Linked DNA regions of Ketobacter alkanivorans. The protein of the gene in region 1 interacts with the protein of each later gene in a pairwise test. Links are inferred from orthologs where the notes say so. Each region holds a gene or a part of one and is shown on either strand. Other genes may lie near its edges.

Region 1 (13,204 bases):
GTCCAGCACCTGCAATGCGCCGGGGTGCTCGATCAGACGGGTGATGTGGTTGGTGACCACCTGCTCCGGCGAGATGATGACATCAATGGGGAAGGCTTCGTTGCCGAACAGACCTTTGCTTTTGGCCAGATAACTGGCGGAACGCACCCGGGCGATTTTGGTGGGGGTGCGGTGCAATGAATAGGCAACCTGACACGCTACCATGTTGATTTCGTCGGAGTTGGTGACGGCAATGAGCATGTCGGCGTCGTCGGCACCGGCCTGGCGCAGTACGGTGGGATAGGAGGCCATGCCGGATACGGTACGAATGTCGTAACGATCCTGCAGCTCTTGTAGTCGCTCGGAGTCGGTGTCTACTACGGTAATGTCATTATGCTCACTGGCCAGGTTGGCTGCCAGTGTGCCGCCAACTTGGCCTGCACCCAGAATGATGATTTTCATGCTGCAGTTTCGCTTTGTCTTTTCAGGTTCACGAACAGGGCTCTCATCCTATCACGATAGTCGTTGCGCGTTCATTGCGCTTGTGTGTCGTCATGTTGCACGGGTTTCTGTTTGATGGCGCAGTAATAAAATCCATCGTGGCCGTTAATGGTGGGAAACAATTGGCGGCCGCAATCGTGGCCGATGCCCCACTCTGCCGCGATGGTTTGGGCCTTTGCATGACGCTGGTGTTGCAGGAACTGGTGCACTACCCGGCTGTTTTCCTGGGGCAGTATGGAGCAGGTGGCGTACAGCAGGGTACCGCCGGGTTTCAGTAAAGAAAACGCAATTTGCAGCAGGTGTTGCTGAGTGTCCGCCAGTTTGCCAATGTCGGAACGCTTGCGCAGCCATTTGATGTCCGGGTGGCGGCGGATAACACCGGTGGCAGAACAGGGTGCATCCAGCAAAATTCGATCAAAACGTGATTGCGGATGATCCTGTGCGTACTGTTCCAGGCTGGCGTGAACGAGGTTGGCATTCAGATGCAGGCGATCCAGGTTCTCCTGTACCCGCTGCAGCCGCTGGCCGTCCATATCCAGTGCCACTACTTCGGCCAGGGCGGGTTGTTGTTCCAGCAAATGGCAGGTTTTGCCGCCGGGCGCTGCGCAGGTATCTAGGATGCGCTCCCCCGGTTGCGGGTCAAGCAGAAAGGCGCTCAGTTGGGCCGCTTCATCCTGCACCGAAACCCAGCCTTCACGAAAGCCGGGCAGTTCGTCGACATCACAGGGTTTCTCTAAATAGAGTGCGCTGGCTGCCAATTGACCGATACGGGCACCGATGCCGCGCTCTTTGAGTCGGGCCATATAGTCATCGCGACTGTTGTGCAGGCAGTTTACCCGCAGACACATGGGGCCTGGTTCATTGTTGGCTTTAAAGATGGCGTTGGCTTGTTCTGGCCAAGCCGCTGTTACCGCATCCATTAGCCACTTGGGGTGCGCCGTTTGGATGGAGCTGCTGTCGGGCAAGCTGGTTTCCAGTAGTGCTTTATCGCGTTGGGCGCGACGCAGCATGCCGTTGATGACTTTTACTGCCCAGTCTTTATTCAGCTGGCGACAGGCCTCGACGGTTTGGGATATGGCGGCATGATCGGGAATGCGCAGGTAGAACATTTGATACAGGCCGATTAAAAGCAGGGCGTGCAGGTCGGCGTCTTTGGGTTTGAAGGGCTGGCGGATTAAGGGAGCGGCCAGTTTGTCCAGTCGGATATACCAGCGGCAGACACCGAAGCAGATCTCCTGCAGCAGACCTTTGTCCTTGTCTTCCTCTGCCACTTTCGGCATCAGATCAGACAGTGAGCGCAGCTGCAGGTTCTGCCGGTTCAGCGGCAAAACTTGCTCCAGGATTTGGGCCGCACGGGCACGGGTGTTCAGACTGCTCGGGTCTGGCTGCGAATAGGGGCGCTGGCTCAAAGGAAGCGCTTCCCGATGTTGAACCAGTCCGCTTTGGAATTGAGGATGGCGGCTACTGGTAGGCGTTTGCCACCCGGCAGTTGCAACTGGTGCAGGCGCAATACGCCGCTGCCGGTGGCTACATCCAGACTGTCTTTGTGCACGGCGACGAGGGTGCCCGGCTCGGCGCTGCTGCCCTGATCCGCCAGGCTGGCTTGCCATACCCGGATGATGTTGTCGTCCAGCTGGGTGTGGGTAACCGGCCAGGGGTTGAAGGCGCGTACCAGATCGTTCAGCTCTTGGGCGGTCCGCTGCCAGTCCAGTTTGCCCTCCTCTTTGCTGAGCTTGTGGGCGTAGGTAGCCAGGTTGTTATCCTGCGGTTCTGCGGTGGCGGTGCCGGCAGCCAGGCTGTCCAGCGCTTCAAGTATGGAGGTGGCTCCGATCCGGGCCAGACGATCATGCAGGCTGCCGCCGGTGTCGTCGGGGCTGATGGGGGTGCGCGCTTTCAGCAGCATGTCGCCGGTGTCCAATCCAACATCCATCTGCATGATGGTGACGCCGCTTTCGGTGTCGCCAGCGGCAATGGCGCGCTGGATCGGGGCCGCACCACGCCAGCGCGGTAATATGGAGGCGTGGACGTTGATGCAGCCTAAGCGTGGCGCATCCAGCACCACTTTTGGCAGGATCAGACCGTAAGCCACCACAACCATGATGTCAGCATTGAGGGCAGAGAGGTGCTCTACGTCTTCGGTCTGCTTGAAATTAAGGGGCTGGTAGACCGGTATATTGTGCTCTTGGGCTAATGCTTTAACCGGGCTGGGGGTGAGTTTGCGGCCGCGGCCAGCCGGTCGGTCGGGCTGGGTGTAGCAGGCAATCACCTGATGGTGCGAGCCCAATATGGATTGCAGTACTTCAGCCGCGAATTCGGGGGTTCCGGCGAAAATGACTTTCAGGGGTGCACTCAAGACAGAGTTCCTGTGCTGGCGATGGTTTAAATGATGGCTGATATCGGTGGGGCGGGTCAGCGAACCCGGTTCCGAGCCCCGCTTTAGCGGATCTTGACCTTGTCTTTCTGTTCTTTCACCAGCTTCTTGCGGATACGCTCCCGTTTCAGCTTGGAGATGTGATCCACGAACAGCTTGCCATCAAGGTGATCCAGCTCATGCTGTACGCACACCGACAGGATGCCATCGCACTCCATTTCGAAGGGCTCGCCATCCCGGTTCAGCGCTTTCAAACGGATTTTTTCGGCGCGGGTGACGGTTTCGTAGTAGCCGGGCACCGACAGACAACCTTCGTCAAAATCCTGTTCGCCGGAGATCACCTCAAATTCAGGATTGATCAGTACCAAAGGTTGATCTTTCTCTTCACTGACGTCGATAACCACAATACGTTGGTGCACGTTCACCTGCGAGGCGGCCAGGCCAATGCCCGGGGCGTGGTACATGGTTTCCAACATATCATCAGCCAGCTTGCGTATGTTGTTGTCTACTTTTGTGACCGGCTTCGCCTTTGTACGCAGACGAGGGTCAGGAAATTCAAGAATATCCAGTATTGCCATCTTGAGAATGCCACTTTTCTAGTATAACTATAGATATTGTTGCTAAGATTATGATCATACAGGATTTGCTGTGTTGGTTTTTGCCAAACTTGTCTAAACTGTTAGTCAGATTGCGCAAAACACTCCACGGTAAATCGGTCTATAGTGAAATGTAGGCGAATTCCAGTGTGCTGGTGTTTTGCCGTTTCCCGTATGCGAAAAAACTGCCTGATCAATCAGGCGCTGATAATGATAAAGGGATTCTCACCATGATGAAATCATTTCTCAGGCTGGCAGGTGGCTGTTTGCTGAGCATCGCCATGCAGGTATCGGCTGTGGAACTTAAGCCGGGCCACCCTGATGTCTACCCGGTGAAGCAGGGTGATACCCTGTGGGACATTTCCAATGCTTTTCTGAGCAACCCCTGGTTGTGGCCTGAGCTGTGGCACGTTAACCCACAGATCAATAACCCGCACCTTATTTACCCTGGCGATCTGATCAAGCTGGTGTATGTGAATGGCAAGCCGGGCCTCACCGTTGAGCGTGGCCCCATGGTGTTCAAGAAAGGTGACACCGTGAAGCTGTCTCCTGAGGTGCGCAGCGAGCCACTGCAATCGGTGATTCCTGCTATTCCCCTGGAGCATATCCAGAGTTTTCTCAAGAATAGCCGGGTCATGACTGAGGAAGAGATCAATGCCTCACCTTATATCCTGGCCGGTGATGAAGATCATATCGTGATGGGGCTGGGCGATTATATGTACGCCCGTCATGTCCCTGGCTGGGAAAACCCTCATCAGAGCTATGGTGTGTATCGTAAAGGCGCGGCTTATGTTGATCCCGAGTCCAAAGAGCTGCTGGGCTTTGCCGCCATCGATATGGGGTTGGCGCGTTTTGAAAACAGCGAAGGTGAAGTGGCCCGTTTTAAGGTTACCAACTCTAATGAAGATATCCGCCCTAACGACCGTCTGATTCCCACCGAAGAGCGTAAAGTGGATTCGGTATTTTACCCCAAGTCACCTGAAGGTGAGGTGGAAGGTCAAATTCTGCATGTGTTCAGTGGTGTGCGTAACGTAAGCCAGTACGATGTGGTGGTGTTGAACCGCGGTGAGCGAGAGGGTTTGATGATTGGTGATGTGCTGGCGGTACACACCAAGGGTTCCATTGTAAAAGACCGGATCACCCTGGAGCTGGTTAAGTTGCCGGACGAGCGGCGTGGGATATTGATGGTGTTCCGTACCTTTGAAAAGGTCAGCTACGGTTTGATTCTGCGTGCCGAGGCGCCTTTGCAAGTGGGTGATGTGGTCAAAAACCCGACCTGATGAGCTCCAGACGTCAGCGTCCAGTATTAGTGCACAATTTAAACAACCCGCTACCAAGCGGGTTGTTTCGTTTCTGGGGCCGAAAGATTACAAATTCTAACAAATCAAAGTGTTATGGAACATTGCCCTGCTCTTTGAGCTTATAAAACAGTCAATTCCATTAAATTCATTAGGTTGCGGCTGATAGGTCTATTATGCGGTGGGGCGGTTGCCGAATACCCGCACCTCAATGTCTTTTTGGTCAAGATCTGGCCCGGTCAGTTGGCTAACAATACCGTTTAAAACTCTGCCATGATTGGCAGCATAAAAATAAGAACGGTATCACAGCACTATGATCACATTCCCAGGCAAGCGCCAATTGGCGCCTCTCGTTGTTTCTGTTTTGCTCAGTGCCCCAGCCGGTGCTCAGCTTTCTCACAATTTGTCCATTGGCAACCCGGTGGCGCTGGCCATGGGTAATTCCGCCACTGCCTCGGTACGGGGCCCGGATGCAATTCATTACAACCCGGCGGCACTGGCTTTGGTCAAGACCAAGTATGAGCAGTACAAGTTGCAGACGGCGTTTTTTAATCATGAAGGCACCGTCAGTGGTGCTGCGCCAGGGCGCAGTTATGATCCAATCAGCAACCCGGACTTTGCCGACGAGCCCTTGTTGCAGGGAGAGCAGTCTCGGGATGTGTCGGTAGACAGTCCGTCGGTCTATCTGCCTTTTTTCGGGCACACGTCATTACCGTTTTTGGTTGCACCGGGTTACGGTTTTGCGCTGCGCGGTGGTACGAATGATCAGTTTGTATTTGCCAACTCGGCCTTTGCAGTGCAGATCTTCGGTTATGAGCGGGATATGGACAATGTGGGGGCGTTCAATGGTCAGCGTTTCGGCATTACCCGTCTGGCTTACTTCAACCCCTCTGTTGGCTTTGAACTCTCGGATAATCTCTATATGGGGGGCTCCATAGGTTTCTCCTGGCAGGGCTTGGGGGTTACCACCCGCACCCGCAGTGTGCTGGATACGGTGGGTGGTCTCAATGCGCTGGCGGCGAATCTGGCATCCCAGGTGGGACTGGATCTGGATTTGGGGTTGAACCCCTATAACGATGTGGGCGTGTTGGAGGTAGAAGCAGAAGATCCTCTGTCAGTGGCATTTACCCTGGGCCTGCTGTGGCAGCCTACCAGTTGGCTGTCGGTGGGGGCGACCTATCAAAGTGAAGGCAAATCCCATATGAAAGGTGATTACAGCCTCTCCTACACCCAGAGCTTTAATGAATTGATGTTGGGGTTGCAGCCGGCGGATGGCGCGCTGGCGGTTCTGGGTGGCGGCCCCATCAGCGGGGCGACCCGTCAAACCGGCGATGTGGAAATTGATTTTATCCAGCCGCAGTGGGCTTCGGTGGGCGTGTCCATGCTGGTGACACCGGACTGGCGCGTCAATGTGGACGTCAAATGGGTGGATTACAGCGTTTTGAAAGAGCTGGTGTTCGAGTTTGATCAGCCGCTGGACTATCTGGTGCTGGCCAGTGTGGTGAACAATTTGTCCGATATTTATACCGCAGGCCAGATCGGCGGCGATTACGCTGATCCGGATGAGCTGCGTCTGCAGCGCCGCTATGAGGCGGTGGTGGATGCGTCCTTTGGGGTGGAATATCGCTACAATGACAATCTGTTTTTGCGGGCCGGTTATGAGCCGCGTTCGTCTTCAATTCCCGAAAATCGTCAGGATCTGTTGATTCCCATTGGTGATGCGGATTTGTACACAGTGGGTTTTGGCTATCGCATGGGTAAGCATTCGCAGCTGGACGCAGGTTTTGGTTATCTGGTGTCGGAGATTCACATTGATCCCGGTGAAAGTCGTAATGCCAACTCAACCCTGGAAGGTGATGTGGTCTACAACCCCTATCGCGGATTGAAGATTGATCACAAACTGGAGGCGTATATTTTCTCCGTCACGTATTCCACCCATTTTTGAGTTCTGCCATAGTTAGCCCTTTGGCGTTATGCGCATGGTTGCAGCCATTGGACTGAACGGAATTCTATAGTGACGAAAACAACCCCTTGGCTGTTATGCCTGCTGGTTGGATTTGCGCTGGGCTGGTGGAGCGCAGTGCAGTGGGTTTCGCCTGTTGCGACAGCGACATCCCCGCTGAGTGGACAATCACCTGAGCCCGCATCCAAGCCAGCGGATACGCCGGTGGATCTGGGCGGCAATGCCGTGAGCCGCTGGCTGCAACTGGATCAGCCGGAAGCCCTGATTGCGTACCTGGACACCCCCGCACTGAGTCTGCCCGGGCGCCAACAGGCGTTACAGCAGCTGGACGATACTCTGTTGCAGTGGCAAGACGAGCAGCAGTGGGGGCGGCTGTTGTTATGGCTGGAGCCCTTGCATACCTGGGATCGTAATCGTGAATTGTGGCAGGATTGGTTGGCGAGCGCCCATGAAGGGTTGGGTCAACGGCGAGATGCCCTGCTGATACTGTTTGAGTCCCATGCCACGACCCTTTCTGCCCCGCGACGCCAGTATCTGATGGACAGTATTGAGCAATTGCTGGCCGATCAGCTGGCCCGGCAACGCACCCTCACCCCCACCCGCCTATCACAGAATTTTGAGTTGATGCCGCTGTTATTGCTGGCGCTGGAGAAACAGCCTCAATACGCACCCTTTGGCATCATGTTGTCCGATGTGTATGAAGCGTCTGGTGAATGGGAACAGGCGCTGTTTCAACTGCAGTTGTTGCCCTACAGCGACACCCACCAGCCGGCGATCGATGAGCGCAAAGAGCGCTTGGAGGAACAGCTGGCAGCTCAGCAAAGAGCCCAGGAGGGCATTGGTTTACAGCACCGCATGGGGCAGTTCGTGGTAACCGTTGTGTTTGATGAGCGCGTGGAACTGAACCTGATGATCGATACCGGCGCGACCATCACGGCCTTGAATGCCCGCGCCATTGCGTTGCTGCAACAGTACACGGATCTGCACACCACCGATCAGCAAGTGCAGGTGAACACCGCCAATGGCATGGTGGTGTCACCCCTGTATGAAATTGGCAGTATGCGGATCGGGGGATGGGAGCAACTCGATGTGCAGCTATTACAGGTGAATCTGCCGTCGGAGCATGTGGATGGTCTGTTAGGCATGAATTTTCTCAGCCGTTATGCGTTCTCCATCGATCAGGATCAGGCGCTGTTGTTCTTGGACAGCAAGTGAGGTTTGGCTTTATAGTGAGAGCTACTGCTAAACAGCCCACGCTAATGCGAGGCAAGGTGTACCATGAGCGAATCCTCCTGCTGTCATTCCCCCGCGCCTGATCCTAAACAAGGTCATGGCGATAGCTGTCATGATCATTCACGGGTTGACTGGCTGTTTTGGGGGTCGAGCGCTGTGTTGGCGATGTCCATTCTGGCGGCAGCCATGCCGGAGTCGTGGCTGCCGGACATCCCTTATTTGGTGACATTTATTACCGCCGAATGGGAGCTGGTGCAGGACATGTGGTTAGGCATGTTCATCGGTGTGTTTTCCATTGGTTTGATGAACCTATTGCCCAAAGACACCATCCTCAATGCCCTGGGCAGGCAACGGGGAGTGGGCAGTGTGTTGCGTGCGGCGGCGGCAGGCATTGTGCTGGATTTGTGCAACCACGGCTTGCTGCTTATCGCCGGTAAACTGTACAAAAGCGGCGTGCGTTATTCCCAGGTGCTGGCGTTTCTGATTGCTTCTCCCTGGAATTCCCTTTCCCTTACCATCGTGATGTTTGCCCTGCTGGGGTGGGCGTGGACGCTGACATTTATCGGTCTTTCCTTTCTGGTGGCGGTGGTGGCGGGCTTGATCGTCGATGGTATGGAAAGCCGAGGTTCCATTGAGGAAAACCCCTTTCGCGCTGAAACCGAGCGCGCCGAGAAAATTTCAGTGAAGGACAATGTACGGCGCATTCGGCGTGAACGGGGGCTGTTTCGAACCGTGTGTTTAGACAGCTTCAGTGAAAGCAAAATGATCATGCGCTGGTTGCTGTTCGGCATGGTATTGGCGGCACTGATCAAGACATTTGTATCCCAGGATGCCATGCAAACCTGGTTTGGGCCGACCTTGGTGGGCCTGGGTTTGACCCTGGTGGCCGCCACCGTGATTGAAGTGTGCTCGGAAGGCCTGCTGCCTATCGCTGCTGATCTGCTGACCCGTGCCGCTGCGCCGGGTAATGCTTTTACCTTCATGATGGCGGGGGTATCCACCGATTACACCGAGATCATGGTGTTAAAGGAAACCACCGGGCGTTGGAAAATGGCATTCGTGCTGCCGTTGGTGACCTTGCCCCAGATCCTCCTGCTGGGTGTGCTGCTGAATCAATTCTCTGCGTAAATACCGGCGTTTAAATTTGCAGGCTTTTTCCGGTAGTCAGGGCAACCTTGTCTATACTTGAAACAGACCCTTTTGCAGACGATTTGCTGCTCATGCGAGAAACATCACCCAAAACTTCACAAAGTGCTTCCAGCCTGTCGCGGCAGTTAACGGAAGCTTATGTGGCGCTGTCCAAATCTGAAGAAGTTTGGCAGTCCAGCCTGACCCAGGCGTTGCGTCACATAACCCAGACCTGCGCCAACGTGTTGGGGGTGGAACGTGCCAGTATCTGGCAGATCTCACCCGATATGGCGAAAATGGAGTGTTTGTGTCTCTATCTGGAAGAACAAAACCGTTTTGAAAGCGGATTGGTGCTGGAAGCCAGGGCTTACCCCCGGTACTTCAGCGCCTTGGCATTGGAGCGCGTGATCAATGCCAGTGACGCCCAACAAGATCTCCGCACCCGCGAATTTACCGAATCCTATCTGAAACCGCTGAATATCCAGTCGATGCTGGATGGCACCTTGCGCAACGAGGGTATTACCAAAGGCGTTTTGTGTCTGGAGCAGGTGGGGCAGCGCCGCTTTTGGACAGAAGACGAGCAAATTTTTGTGGCCTCTGTGGCGGACATGGTGTCACAAGTGCTGCTGTTCAGCTCATTCCGTGACCGAGAGATGCGTTTTCGTGCCCTGTTCGAAGGCTCCGGTGATGCGGTTTTTGTGCTCAATGGCCCCAGAATCATTGAATGCAACCCCGCTGCGTTTCGCATGTTTCGTGGTAATCGTGAGCAGTTGCTGGGGGCGACACCGGCAGACCTGTCTCCAGAGCTACAGCCCGACGGTTCCATCTCCTCCAGCGTGGCGGCCAGCCATATGCAGAACGCATTGGAAGGGGCAAGCCAGTTCTTTGAATGGACTCACCGGCGTCTGGATAACACGTTGTTCGATGCCGAAGTCACCCTCAACTCAGTCATGCTGGATGGGGTTAACTGCATTCTCGGCACCGTACGGGATGTGAGTGATCGCAAACAGGCAGAAGACGCACTGGTGCAGTCCCAGCGTCAGCTGGCCTACCGCGCCACCCACGATAGCCTGACCGAACTGCCCAACCGGGATTCATTGCACCTGAGTGCGTCCCGCATGCTGGCCCAAAGCAAGCTGCGCGGCCTTCAAGTGGCGGTGATTTTGCTGGATCTGAATCGGTTTAAAGACGTAAACGACACCCTCGGCCATCGTATCGGGGATTTTCTGCTGCAGCAGGTAGCCAAGCGCCTTTCGCTGCTGCATAAAGATAACGAGCTGGAGGTGTATCGCCTGGGGGGGGATGAATTTGCCCTGCTGAAAAGCCATGTGAGCAATCGGGATGAAGTGATTACGCTGGTGGACGCCGTGATTGAGGCCCTCAGCAAACCCTTGGATGTGGAGGGCATGTCACTGGAAATGGGCGCCAGCATCGGCGTGTCCTTCTTCCCCGAAAATGGCGACAACAGCCATGCCCTGCTGCGCTGCGCCGACGTGGCCATGTATCAGGCCAAAACCCACGGTGAGAATCTTCATTTCTACGATGCCAGTATGGATGCCAACAGCACCCGCCGCTTGACCATTCTGGCGGATCTGGGGGTGGCGATCCGCAGCAATCAACTGCAATTACACTATCAGCCCCGCATTGACCTCGCCACCGGTGCCTGTAACGGCTGCGAAGCGCTGCTGCGCTGGGTGCATCCGGAGCAGGGCATGATACCCCCCGGCGACTTCATCCCGCTGGCGGAAATGACCGAAATGATTCATCCGCTGAGCCTGTGGGTGCTGCGGGAGGCCCTGCGTCAGGTGCGTTGCTGGCTGGATGAGGGCAAAGAGATCGCCGTAGCGGTGAATCTGTCCGCCCGTAATTTGATCGATGTCCGCTGCCCCGCTTTGATCCAGTCGCTGTTGCATGAATTCGGGGTGCCCAATCATTTGTTGGAAATCGAAATCACCGAATCGGCTCTGATCACCGACCCGGAGCGCGCCCTGCAAGTGGTGCAGTCATTCCACGATTTGGGTTTGCATCTGGCCATCGACGATTTTGGCACCGGCTATTCCTCGATGAGCTATCTCAAGCGCCTGCCCATTCAGACCCTGAAGGTAGACCGTTCCTTCGTAAAGGAAATGCTCACCGATGAAGCCGACGCCGTGATTGTGCGCTCCACCATTGGCCTGGCCCACAGTTTTGGCCTCAACGTAGTGGCCGAAGGAGTGGAAGACGAAGCAACCCTGCAAGCCCTGTGCAACCTGCAATGCGAGCAGGCCCAGGGCTATCACATCAGCCGCCCCATCCCCGCAGCCGAATTTGATGCCTGGTATCTACAGCGCCGGGGCAATTAAAGCCCGATTTTTGCCTTGTGGACGTCTCTATAGCCTACCTTAATGGATTTGCCTGGAGACGGATGTTCCCATGTTGTTGGAAGAATTGCCCTATTGGTTGGCCCTGTGGCGTATATCCGGAATCGGCCCCAGCCACTTTCGCCTGATTACCGACCGCTATCACAGCATGATTGCCTTTTTTTCCCTGTCCGACGCCGAGCTGGCCAGCCTGGGGTTAAATACCCGTCAGCGCAACCAGATCCGCGGCTTCCAGCGGGGCAGCGAGCGAGCCTTGCTGGAAGGCGTGACCCAGGATCTGGACTGGCTTGAGCAAAGCGCTCAGCATCATATCCTGACCTGGGCCAGTGACGACTACCCTCCCTTGCTCCGTGAGATTCAGGGTTCACCACCGATTCTGTTTGTACGAGGTGACGCCGGTTTACTGTCCCTGCCCCAGATTGCCATTGTGGGCAGTCGTCATTCCAGCCGACAGGGGCAAAAAATCGCCCAGGATTTTGCCAGCTGCTTCTCTTCCAATGGCTTTATCACCACCAGCGGCCTGGCATTGGGGATCGACGCATCCGCCCATGCCGGGGCTCTGCTCGGCGGCGGTAAAACCATCGCCGTGCTGGCCCATGGCCTCGATGACATCTACCCCAATCGCAATCGCAGCCTGGGTAAAGAAATCATCGAACAGGGCGCACTGGTATCCGAGTTCCCCATCGGGGTATCGCCGCGGGCCGAATTCTTTCCCCGCCGCAATCGCATTATCAGCGGCTTGAGTCTGGGGGTGCTGGTGGTGGAGGCGGCCATCAAGAGCGGGTCACTGATCACCGCCCATGAGGCCGTAGATCAGGGGCGGGAAGTATTTGCCATTCCCGGCTCCATCAATGATCCCCTGGCCAAGGGCTGCCATGCATTGATTCGCAACGGGGCCCGTTTGGTGGAAACGGCCCAGCAAGTGGTAGATGAATTGATGCCCCTGCTTGGGTTTATGCAACAGCAGGCTATGCCCCATGCCGAAGAAAATCTACTGCATGATCAATACGATAGTCAATCACCAGAGGGGTTGCTGCTGGCCGCGCTGGAGTACGACCCAACCCCCGTGGATCAGTTGGTGGGCCTGACCGGGCTGTGTGTGGCGGACATCAGCTCGGCGCTGGTGATGTTGGAAATAGATGGGGTAGTGCAGCAGCAGCAAGGTGGATACAGCCGAGTCTGACTTGCATCCGGCTGCAAGCTGCGGTAATTTCGCGCCTCCATTGAATACCTTACTCAATTGGTACGATTAAGAGGTGTGAACATGTCTAAGCCATTTGTAGCCATCCTGATGGGATCGGACTCAGACCTGCCCCAGGTTGAACCCGCTCTGGATACCCTGTCCAAATTGAAAATCCCTTACGAGGTGAAGGTGACTTCCGCTCACCGTACTCCGGAAATCACCCACAGCTACGTCAAAGATGCGGATAAGCGCGGCTGTTCCGTATTCATATGTGCAGCAGGCATGGCGGCCCATCTGGCTGGAGCCGTGGCAGCAGCCACCACCAAGCCAGTCATCGGCATCCCCATCAACGCCTCTATGAACGGTTTGGATTCGTTGCTTTCCACCGTGCAAATGCCCGGCGGAATTCCTGTGGCTACGGTTGCTATCGGCAAAGCCGGTGCCAAGAACGCAGCCTATCTGGCGGCCCAGATGATGTCACTGGCGGATTCCGAGCTGGCGCAGCGGGTGAAAGACGACCGTGCTGCCAACGCCAAAGCGGTGCAGGAAAAAGACGCAGCACTGCAGGCCCGTCTGGCTCAGAAAGACTGAT
Region 2 (9,152 bases), 2.3 Mb from region 1 along the record:
CGTTTTAGCCCCTAGCTTTGCGGATATATTCTTCAATAACAGCTTTAAAAATGGATTGTTACCCATTGTTTTAGCTGAAGATATTATTGAGGGTCTGTTCAAGCAGGTAGCTGCCCATGAAGGCTATGCGTTAACGATCGATTTAGCCAATCAGCAAATCCGTAAGCCTGATGGCAGCGTCATCGAATTCGAGGTCGATCCGTTTCGCAAGCATTGCCTGTTAGAGGGGCTTGATGATATTGGCCTGACCTTGCAGGATGCTCAGCTGATTAAAGAATACGAGGCCGCGCGCCGCCAGACAGCCCCTTGGTTGTTCGACGCCATAAAGTAAACAAGTTTTAAGCAATCAACAGATTAATCGGAATTCAAAATGTCCAAGAATGTATTGATCATGGCCGGTGATGGCATCGGCCCGGAAATCATGGAGCAGGCGGAAAACGTTCTCCGTTTCGTTAATGAGCAAGAGAGCCTCGGGCTCGAGTTCGATCACGCGCTGGTGGGCGGTGCCTCAATCGACGCCGCCGGGGTTCCCCTGACTGAGGATGCACTTAAGCTGGCCAAGGCCTCGGATGCCATTTTGTTTGGTGCCATTGGTGGCCCGAAATGGGAATCTCTTGAGATCGCCATCCGCCCCGAAAAGGGCCTGTTGCGTTTGCGCTCCGAGATGGAGTTATTTGGTAATCTGCGCCCGGCAATGCTGTATCCCCAGCTGGCAGAGGCATCAAGCCTCAAGCCTGAGTTGGTGTCCGGGCTGGATATCCTTATCGTACGGGAGCTGACCGGTGGCATTTATTTCGGCCAGCCTCGTGGCATCCGCACGCTTGAGAACGGCGAGCGTCAGGGTTACAACACCTATGTTTACAGCGAATCTGAGATCATTCGTATAGGCCGGGTTGCGTTTGAAGCTGCCATGAAACGGGGCAAAAAACTCTGCTCAGTGGATAAAGCCAACGTGCTGGAAGTCACCGAGCTGTGGCGCGAGATCATGACTGATCTCAATAAAGAGTATCCCGAAGTTAAGTTGAGTCACATGTATGTGGATAACGCCGCCATGCAGTTGATCCGGGCTCCCAAACAGTTCGATGTGATAGTGACGGGAAACATGTTCGGGGATATTCTCTCTGATGCTGCTGCCATGCTGACCGGTTCAATCGGCATGCTGCCTTCTGCCTCACTGGATAAGAACAACAAGGGCATGTACGAACCCTGTCACGGCTCGGCGCCCGATATAGCGGGGCAGGGCATTGCCAATCCACTGGCCACCATCCTGTCGGCAGCCATGATGCTGCGTTATTCCCTGGGTCATGGTGCCACGGCAGACAGACTCGAAGCGGCAGTAAGCAAGGTTCTGGATCAAGGTTATCGCACAGCGGACATCTACAGCGAGGGCACGCAAAAAGTGAGCACCTCGCAAATGGGCGAAGCCGTATTAAACGTATTGAAATCAAGCAACTGATAGTTGAAGAAGGACATTATGAGTAAAACTTACGATGTAGCAGTAGTGGGTGCAACCGGTGCAGTGGGCGAAACCATGATCCGTGTTCTGGAAGAACGCGATTTCCCGGTGGGTAATCTTTACCCTCTGGCCAGCGAGCGCTCCGAAGGCAAGATCATCCAATTTAAAGGCAAAAACATCCGGGTCCAGAACCTGGCAGAGTTCGATTTCTCAAAGGTTCAGATCGGCCTGTTTTCAGCCGGTGGGTCTATCTCTGAGGAATTCGCCCCGAAAGCAGCGGCGGCAGGTTGTATCGTGATCGATAACACCTCTCATTTCCGCTATGACGATGACATCCCTCTGGTGGTACCCGAGGTGAATCCGCAAGCCATTGCAGAATACAAAACCCGCGGCATCATCGCCAACCCCAACTGTTCCACCATTCAAATGCTGGTGGCACTGAAGCCCATATACGATGCAGTAGGCATCGAGCGCATCAATGTTGCCACCTACCAGGCAGTATCCGGAACCGGCAAAGAGGCCATCGAAGAACTGGCGGTGCAGACCCGCGATCTACTCAATGGTCAGCCCATTAAAGCCGAGGTATACCCTAAGCAGATCGCATTCAACGCACTGCCCCAAATTGATGTGTTTCTTGAGAACGGCTACACCAAAGAAGAAATGAAGATGGTGTGGGAAACCAAGAAGATTTTCGGTGATGACAGCATCCAGGTGAACCCTACTTGCGTACGCGTGCCCGTATTCTACGGCCATTCGGAAGCAGTACACATCGAAACCAAGGAGAAAATCAGCGCAGAACAGGTCACTGAATTGCTGAAAAAAGCGTCTGGTGTAACCGTGCTGGATACCCGCTCACCCGGTGGTTACCCTACAGCTGTGACCGAAGCGGCAGAGAATAACGACACCTTTGTTGGTCGCATCCGCGATGACATATCTCATCCCCGCGGCATTGATATGTGGGTCGTGGCTGATAACGTCAGAAAAGGTGCAGCCACCAATAGCGTGCAAATCGCCGAAGAGTTGATAAAACACTATTTATAATTGATACTTACCTCACTATTGTCAGGCTGGTTCTAGATTAATCGGGTAACTGGGTCACGATTATTCAAGATTTTGCCTGACAACCACAAATTGAAAGCTATCCTTGTTAGGGGGTAGCTTTCAAAAATGAAAGCCTCTCCTAAGCAAGTTAATAAGTTAGTAAATCAGCAGGTTGCTGGATGCGTATTTGTTGCAACGGGTTGTGTGTCAGCTGGTTCGAAGGTTAGTTTGAACGGAAATGCCTAGACTGCCCTCAGGCCATGCCGAGACCTGAAGTAGCAAATTTAAGAAAAATTAAAGGGCGGCTCTGCTGTCCAGTGGTCACATAAGCGAAGGAAAAGATAATGGTTCGTAAACTTGCCGCTGCAATGCTTGGTGTGGGTGTGCTTATCCCTGGGTTGGCCAACGCACTGGGTTTGGGTGAAATCAAGCTCAATTCAGCATTGAGTGAACCTCTGGACGCCGAAATTGAATTGGTACAGGTCAGGGAACTCACCGCTACAGAGATCCTGCCATCCCTGGCCGGATCAGATGATTTCCAGGCTGCCCACGTCGAGCGTTTCCATTTTCTGACTGATCTCAAATTTGAGGTCATCGTCAACGCGCAAGGCAAATCGGTCATCAAGATCCGTTCGCGAAAACCTGTGAAGGAACCCTTCCTTAACTTCCTGGTGGAAGTAAACTGGCCCGCCGGTAGGTTGCTTCGCGAATACACCTTGCTGCTTGACCCTCCTATTTATAGCGCCCAGCCAGCCAGCCCCGTCAAAGCGCCGCAGACTGCCAGCACTGCCCCGAAGCCAGCTGCACCGGTTTCAACCTATGAAGGTGTATCGCAATCTCAACCCAGCTACAGCAGTGGTGGTTATGCAGAGGCTGCCGAAGGCACCCACACCATCAGCGGCAACGATAGCCTGTGGGCCATTGCCAAGAACATGAAGCCATCCGACCGCGTCAGCATCCAGCAGACGATGATGGCCATCCAAAGAATTAATCCAGATGCATTCATTGACGACAACATCAACCTTCTCAAGAAAGGGGCCGTGCTGCGAGCACCTTCTGAAGAGGAAGTGATGGCAATGACCAATCGCGATGCCATCGCACTTGCCGCCGAGCAAAATCGGCGCTGGCGTGAGCGGGTAGCAAGCAAGTCCGGTGCTACCGAAGCTCGTCAGGTTGATCTGAGCGGCCGTAGCGTCTCACGTGAGCAAGATCCTTCCAGTGGCCCTGCAACTGATCGCCTGAAGCTGGTGTCCGGCGGTAGCGACAGCGGTGATTCCGGCCAGGGTGGCAGTGGTCAACAGGGGCAACTGCGTGATCAATTGGTGGTTGCCGAAGAAAACGTAGACAAGTTCAAAATCGAAAATGAAGAACTCAAGCTGCGCATGAACGATCTGGAAGATCAGCTCGATACTTCCGAGAAAGTGCTGACTCTTAAAGACGAGCAGATCGCTGCGTTGCAAGCCAAATTACGTGAGCTGGAAGCGGCACAGCAACAGGCTGCCCAAACCGAATCGAGCATCGGGTCTGAGCCGGTTGAAGATACCACTTCAGAACCAACTGTTGCCGAAGAGCCTGCGGACGAAATCAAAGCTGGCGAGTTAATTGCGCCAGAAGAAACAGCAGAAGAAGTGGACTATAACTTCGCCGAAGAGCCGCAAGACACATCAGCAGAGCCTGTGGCTGAAGAGCCGCAAGATGCCATGTCGCAGGAGCTTGCCGGGGTTCAGGTGGAAGATACTGCACCAGTTGCCTCTACACCTGCCGAGCCTGCGGTAGCGCCGCAGCCAGAACAACCGAAAGACGATATATTGAGCCAGATAATGGCTAACCCAATGTATCTGGCGGCAGGTGGCGGCGCCATTTTGCTGTTGATCGTGCTTGGTTTGGTGGCGGCTCGTCGCAAACAAGCTGATGCGTCCGCCGATGAGGATTTCCCCGAAGAGTTCGAGCTGCCAGAATCCCAGGACAATGACAGCTTAATGGAGCTGGACTCCGTTGATCTGGAAGAAGACGACGCCTTCGAAGAGGCCGTCGAAGCCAGCGCAGTGGAAGAAACGGTTCCCCAAACCACAGACGTTATCGGCGAAGCGGATATTTATATCGCTTATGGCCGTTTCCCTCAGGCCATCGAAATGCTTGAAAAAGCCGCTCAGAATGAGCCTGAGCGTGCCGATATCCGCCTTAAACTCTGTGAAGTTTGTGCAGAGGCGGGCGAGCCCGAAGTATTCATGAATCATTATCGTGTGCTGCAGGATATCGGCACCGACGCCGACATCAGCCGAGCCGATTCAATGCGTGGCAAGCTGGGTGACATAGAAGATTCGTTGGTTGCAGACGAATCACCGGCTTCTGACTTCGACGGTGATGAAACCCTGTTGGCAGAAGGTGCGGCGGAATCCTTTGATTTCGACGAAATCGATGCTGCCAGCGATGAAGAGACATCCTCACTGGAAAGTGAGCTGGATCTGGATTCAGATACTGGTTTGGATTTCGATCTTGCAGATCTGGAAGACACCGGGGCAAGCTTCGGCGCAGACCAAACCGAGGCAGCAGGTGAACCACAAGCAACCAGCGATGTGGCAGGTCTGGATTTTGATTTGAATCTGAATTTGGACGATGAAACCACAGACGAAGGTACTGCTGTCAGCGATGATCAGCCTGAGGCTGCATCCGACCCAGCTGCAATGGATTTCGACCTGGATACGGCGTTCGGGGAAGATGTACCCAGCGAGCCTCTGACCACGCCTGAGCCCACTGACGGCGAAAGCACCCTCGATGAAGGTGCCCTTGATTTCGATGCCGACTTCTCTTTGGATGATGTCAGCAATGTCGAGACTCCAGATACTGATCTGTCACTTGATTTCGAAGCTCTCGATGCTGAATCAGCACCGACCCCAGAAGCCAGCACAGACGAAAGCATGGATTTCGATTTGGACTTCGATGCGTCGACGACAGAGCTGGATGAAACACCCAGTTTGGATTTCTCCGAAGACGAAACCGTTATTCAGCCACCGTCAGACTCCGAGCCTGAGCTTCCACTGGCTGAGGTGCCATCACAGCCTGAGTCGATCCAGCCTGATTTGCAGCCAGAATCATCGTCTGATGACGAACCTGTTCTGGATTCCATGTCTGCCGCGCAGCTGGCTGACGAATTGGATTTTGACCTTGAAGCAGACTTCCCTGAAAGCAAGTCTGAACCGGCCGACCTCAATCTAGACGACGACCTGGATGCAACTGTGATTGCTTCAGGTTTGGGTGCGGCTCCGGCAGCAGGTGCCGCGAATGACAACGATGACTCATCTGAAGAGATGGATTTCCTGTCCGATGCGGATGAAGCCTCCACCAAGCTGGATTTGGCGCGAGCCTACATCGACATGGGTGATCGTGATGGCGCCAAAGACATTTTGGATGAGGTAATGGTGGAAGGTAATGACAACCAGAAGCAAGAGGCCAAGGATCTGTTAACGCGCCTTGAGTCTTGATTCCTTTCTAGCTTATTCGTACCATTCTCGTAAGGGGGCCTTGATGGCCCTCTTTTCGTTTTGTTGCGACTTATCTTTGTAGGGTAAAAGTATGCGGGTGGCTTTGGGGGTTGAGTACGATGGCAGGCATTACTGTGGCTGGCAGCGACAAAAGCATGATCCACAATCCGTCCAGCAGAACCTTGAAGCCGCTTTAAGCAAGGTCGCCAATCACCCGGTTCAAGTTATCTGTGCAGGCCGAACCGATACCGGCGTGCACGGTGTTGGACAGGTAGTGCATTTCGACACGGAATCCCTGCGCAAAGATAAAGGTTGGATTTTCGGCTGCAATACCAATCTTCCGGATAGCATCTCGGTTCGTTGGGCCAAACCGGTGTCGGATCTTTTTCACGCGCGCTTTTCGGCGCTTTCACGCTCATATCGATACGTGATTTATAATCACCCAGTCAGACCCGCTCTGGGTATGCAGCACATGACTTGGAACTTCCGACCTCTTGATGCCGATTTGATGCACCACGCTGCCCAGGTTTTGGTGGGGGAGCACGACTTCAGTTCATTCCAGGCGCAAGGCTGCCAGGCCAAGTCCCCGGTTCGTACAATTCACCACATCAGCCTTTATCGTCGAGGTCATTTGATCGTGATGGATATACAGGCGAATGCTTTCCTGCAGCACATGGTGCGCAATATTGCTGGGGTGCTGATGGCCATAGGCAGCGGCAAAGAGCCGCTCACATGGATCGAGGATGTACTGGGTCATCGCAACAGGAACCTCGGTGGCGTCACCGCACCACCGTACGGGCTGTTTTTTATGCGGGTGGGGTATCCCGAGGAGTTTAACATTCCCGAGCCGGAACCTGATGCCCCGTTTATGCCACTCAGTTAGACGCAAGTGAATTCCTTGCCTTAGGCCATAGCGATTCTGTTAAACTTGCGATCTTTACAAGCAGCATGAAAGAGTTAGCCTTGTGACACGGGTAAAAATCTGCGGAATCACCAATCTTGAAGATGCTCTGGCGGCTTGTGGCGCGGGTGCGGATGCCCTCGGCTTCGTGTTCTATGAGCCCAGTCCCCGCAACATCGACATTCAAACAGCCAAATCCATTTTGGAACAACTGCCGCCATTTGTCTCCACTGTAGGGCTGTTTGTGAATGCTGATCCTGGTTTTCTGCGCTCTGTGCTGGAGGCGGTACCATTGGATTTGCTGCAATTTCATGGTGATGAATCAGAGGCCGAATGCAGCGCCTGGGGGCGGCCTTATATCAAGGCAATTCGGATGAAAGCGGGTACGGATTTGGCCGCACAATGTCAGACATATCACAGCAGTCGTGGTATTCTTCTCGACACCTTTGTGGCGGGTCAGCCCGGTGGCACCGGCCAGACATTTAATTGGCAGGCAGTGCCCAAAGGACTCAGTAAACCTATCGTTCTAGCCGGCGGACTTGATCCCTCAAATGCAGCGGATGCAGTTCGCCAGGTTCGGCCTTGGGCGGTGGATGTCAGCGGTGGCGTAGAAGCCGCCAAAGGCAAGAAAGACAATGCGTTGATGCAAGCTTTTATCACAGGAGTACACAGTGTCTCAAAATGAGCGTGATTTTCTGACTACGCCGGATGATTTCGGAAACTTCGGCCCTTACGGTGGCCGCTTTGTCTCTGAAACCCTCATGTCTGCGTTGGATGAATTGGAAGAGATCTATAACAAACTGTCCAAAGACCCTGAATTTCAGGCCGCCTTTGACTATGATCTTGCCCATTATGTGGGGCGTCCTTCGCCCCTGTATCACGCCGAGCGCTGGTCGAAGCAACTGGGCGGTGCCCAGATATATCTAAAGCGCGAGGACTTAAATCACACTGGCGCCCATAAGGTAAACAACACCATCGGTCAGGCACTGTTGGCAAAATACACCGGTAAGCGTCGCGTCATTGCCGAGACCGGTGCCGGGCAGCATGGCGTGGCCAGTGCTACCGTAGCAGCCCGTTTAGGTTTGGAGTGCGAGGTATTCATGGGGGCTGAAGACGTAAAACGTCAATCCCTGAATGTATACCGAATGAAACTGTTGGGTGCGAAAGTGACCCCGGTGACGTCTGGCACCAAAACCCTTAAGGACGCCATGAACGAAGCGTTGCGCGATTGGGTAACCAACGTGGACGACACTTTCTACATCATCGGTACCGTTGCCGGACCTCATCCTTACCCCAAACTGGTACGCGATTTCCAGTGCGTTATAGGCCGCGAAGCCCGCCGCCAGTGCCAGGATCAAACCGGCCAGTTGCCGGATGCTCTGGTTGCGTGTGTGGGTGGTGGTTCTAACGCCATTGGCTTGTTCCATCCCTTCCTGTCTGATGAGTCGGTCAAGATGTACGGTGTTGAAGCTGCCGGTTTAGGGTTGGCAAGCGGGCAACACGCCGCGCCACTGTGTGCTGGCCGCCCTGGCGTTTTGCATGGCAATCGCACCTATCTTATGGAAGACGATGCAGGCCAGATCATGCATACCCATTCCGTGTCCGCTGGCCTTGATTACCCTGGTGTTGGCCCTGAGCATTCCTGGTTGAAGGATTGTGGCAGAGTTGATTATGTGGCGGCCACCGATGACGAAGCGCTGAGCGCATTCCGAACCCTCACTTTAGTGGAGGGCATCATGCCGGCTCTGGAATCAAGTCACGCATTGGCTTATGCCGCCAAGCTTGCGCCCACGATGGATAAAGACCAGATCATAGTAGTGAACCTGTCTGGCCGTGGTGACAAAGATATTCTTACCGTTGCCGAGATCGACGGCATCACTCTCTAGTACGGTACAGTAAGGAGTTTATTGGATGAGCCGTATCAAGGCGTGTCTTCAAAATCTGAAGCAACAAAATAGAAAAGCACTGATCCCATTTATCACTGCCGGTGATCCTCAGTTGGACGCCACAGTGCCCTTGCTGCACAACCTGGCAGAAAATGGCGCAGACATCATCGAGCTGGGCATACCATTTTCCGATCCAATGGCGGACGGCCCGGTGATTCAGCTTGCCGATGAGCGTGCTTTGGCAAATGGCGTCACCACCGTCCACGCGCTGGAGATGGTAAAAGAATTCCGCCAAACCAATCAGCAGACGCCTATCGTGTTGATGGGTTACCTGAACCCGGTAGAAGTTTACGGTTACGACCGTTTTGCCACCGATGCCGCAGCAG

Evidence for each region.
Region 2: the proteins of def (region 1) and Kalk_RS01635 interact in binary tests that used the Escherichia coli proteins (3 or more experiments, as listed by UniProt). The link is inferred for Ketobacter alkanivorans from one-to-one orthologs.

Annotation. Positions count from the first base shown.
Region 1 is NZ_CP022684.1:2,660,191-2,673,394, reverse strand. What follows is about bases 1,674-4,437. They hold def (peptide deformylase), read right to left. Parts: upstream 3,430-4,437; coding sequence 2,917-3,429; downstream 1,674-2,916. Other genes in these bases: Kalk_RS11420 (LysM peptidoglycan-binding domain-containing protein), read left to right, coding at 3,678-4,437; fmt (methionyl-tRNA formyltransferase), read right to left, coding at 1,886-2,833; rsmB (16S rRNA (cytosine(967)-C(5))-methyltransferase RsmB), read right to left, coding at 1,674-1,850. In the rest of the region: Trk system potassium transporter TrkA, read right to left, coding at 1-441; more of rsmB, read right to left, coding at 513-1,673; more of Kalk_RS11420, read left to right, coding at 4,438-4,727; Kalk_RS11415 (OmpP1/FadL family transporter), read left to right, coding at 5,059-6,690; Kalk_RS11410 (retropepsin-like aspartic protease family protein), read left to right, coding at 6,760-7,923; Kalk_RS11405 (permease), read left to right, coding at 7,987-9,069; Kalk_RS11400 (putative bifunctional diguanylate cyclase/phosphodiesterase), read left to right, coding at 9,117-11,411; DNA-processing protein DprA, read left to right, coding at 11,482-12,612; purE (5-(carboxyamino)imidazole ribonucleotide mutase), read left to right, coding at 12,694-13,203. UniProt on the Escherichia coli protein: Removes the formyl group from the N-terminal Met of newly synthesized proteins. Requires at least a dipeptide for an efficient rate of reaction. N-terminal L-methionine is a prerequisite for activity but the enzyme has broad specificity at other positions.
Region 2 is NZ_CP022684.1:356,484-365,635, reverse strand. The notes cover bases 603-3,485. They hold Kalk_RS01635 (aspartate-semialdehyde dehydrogenase), read left to right. Parts: upstream 603-1,474; coding sequence 1,475-2,497; downstream 2,498-3,485. Other genes in these bases: Kalk_RS01630 (FimV/HubP family polar landmark protein), read left to right, coding at 2,842-3,485; leuB (3-isopropylmalate dehydrogenase), read left to right, coding at 603-1,456. Also shown: leuD (3-isopropylmalate dehydratase small subunit), read left to right, coding at 1-331; more of leuB, read left to right, coding at 371-602; more of Kalk_RS01630, read left to right, coding at 3,486-5,979; tRNA pseudouridine(38-40) synthase TruA, read left to right, coding at 6,071-6,862; Kalk_RS01620 (phosphoribosylanthranilate isomerase), read left to right, coding at 6,945-7,565; trpB (tryptophan synthase subunit beta), read left to right, coding at 7,552-8,766; trpA (tryptophan synthase subunit alpha), read left to right, coding at 8,792-9,152.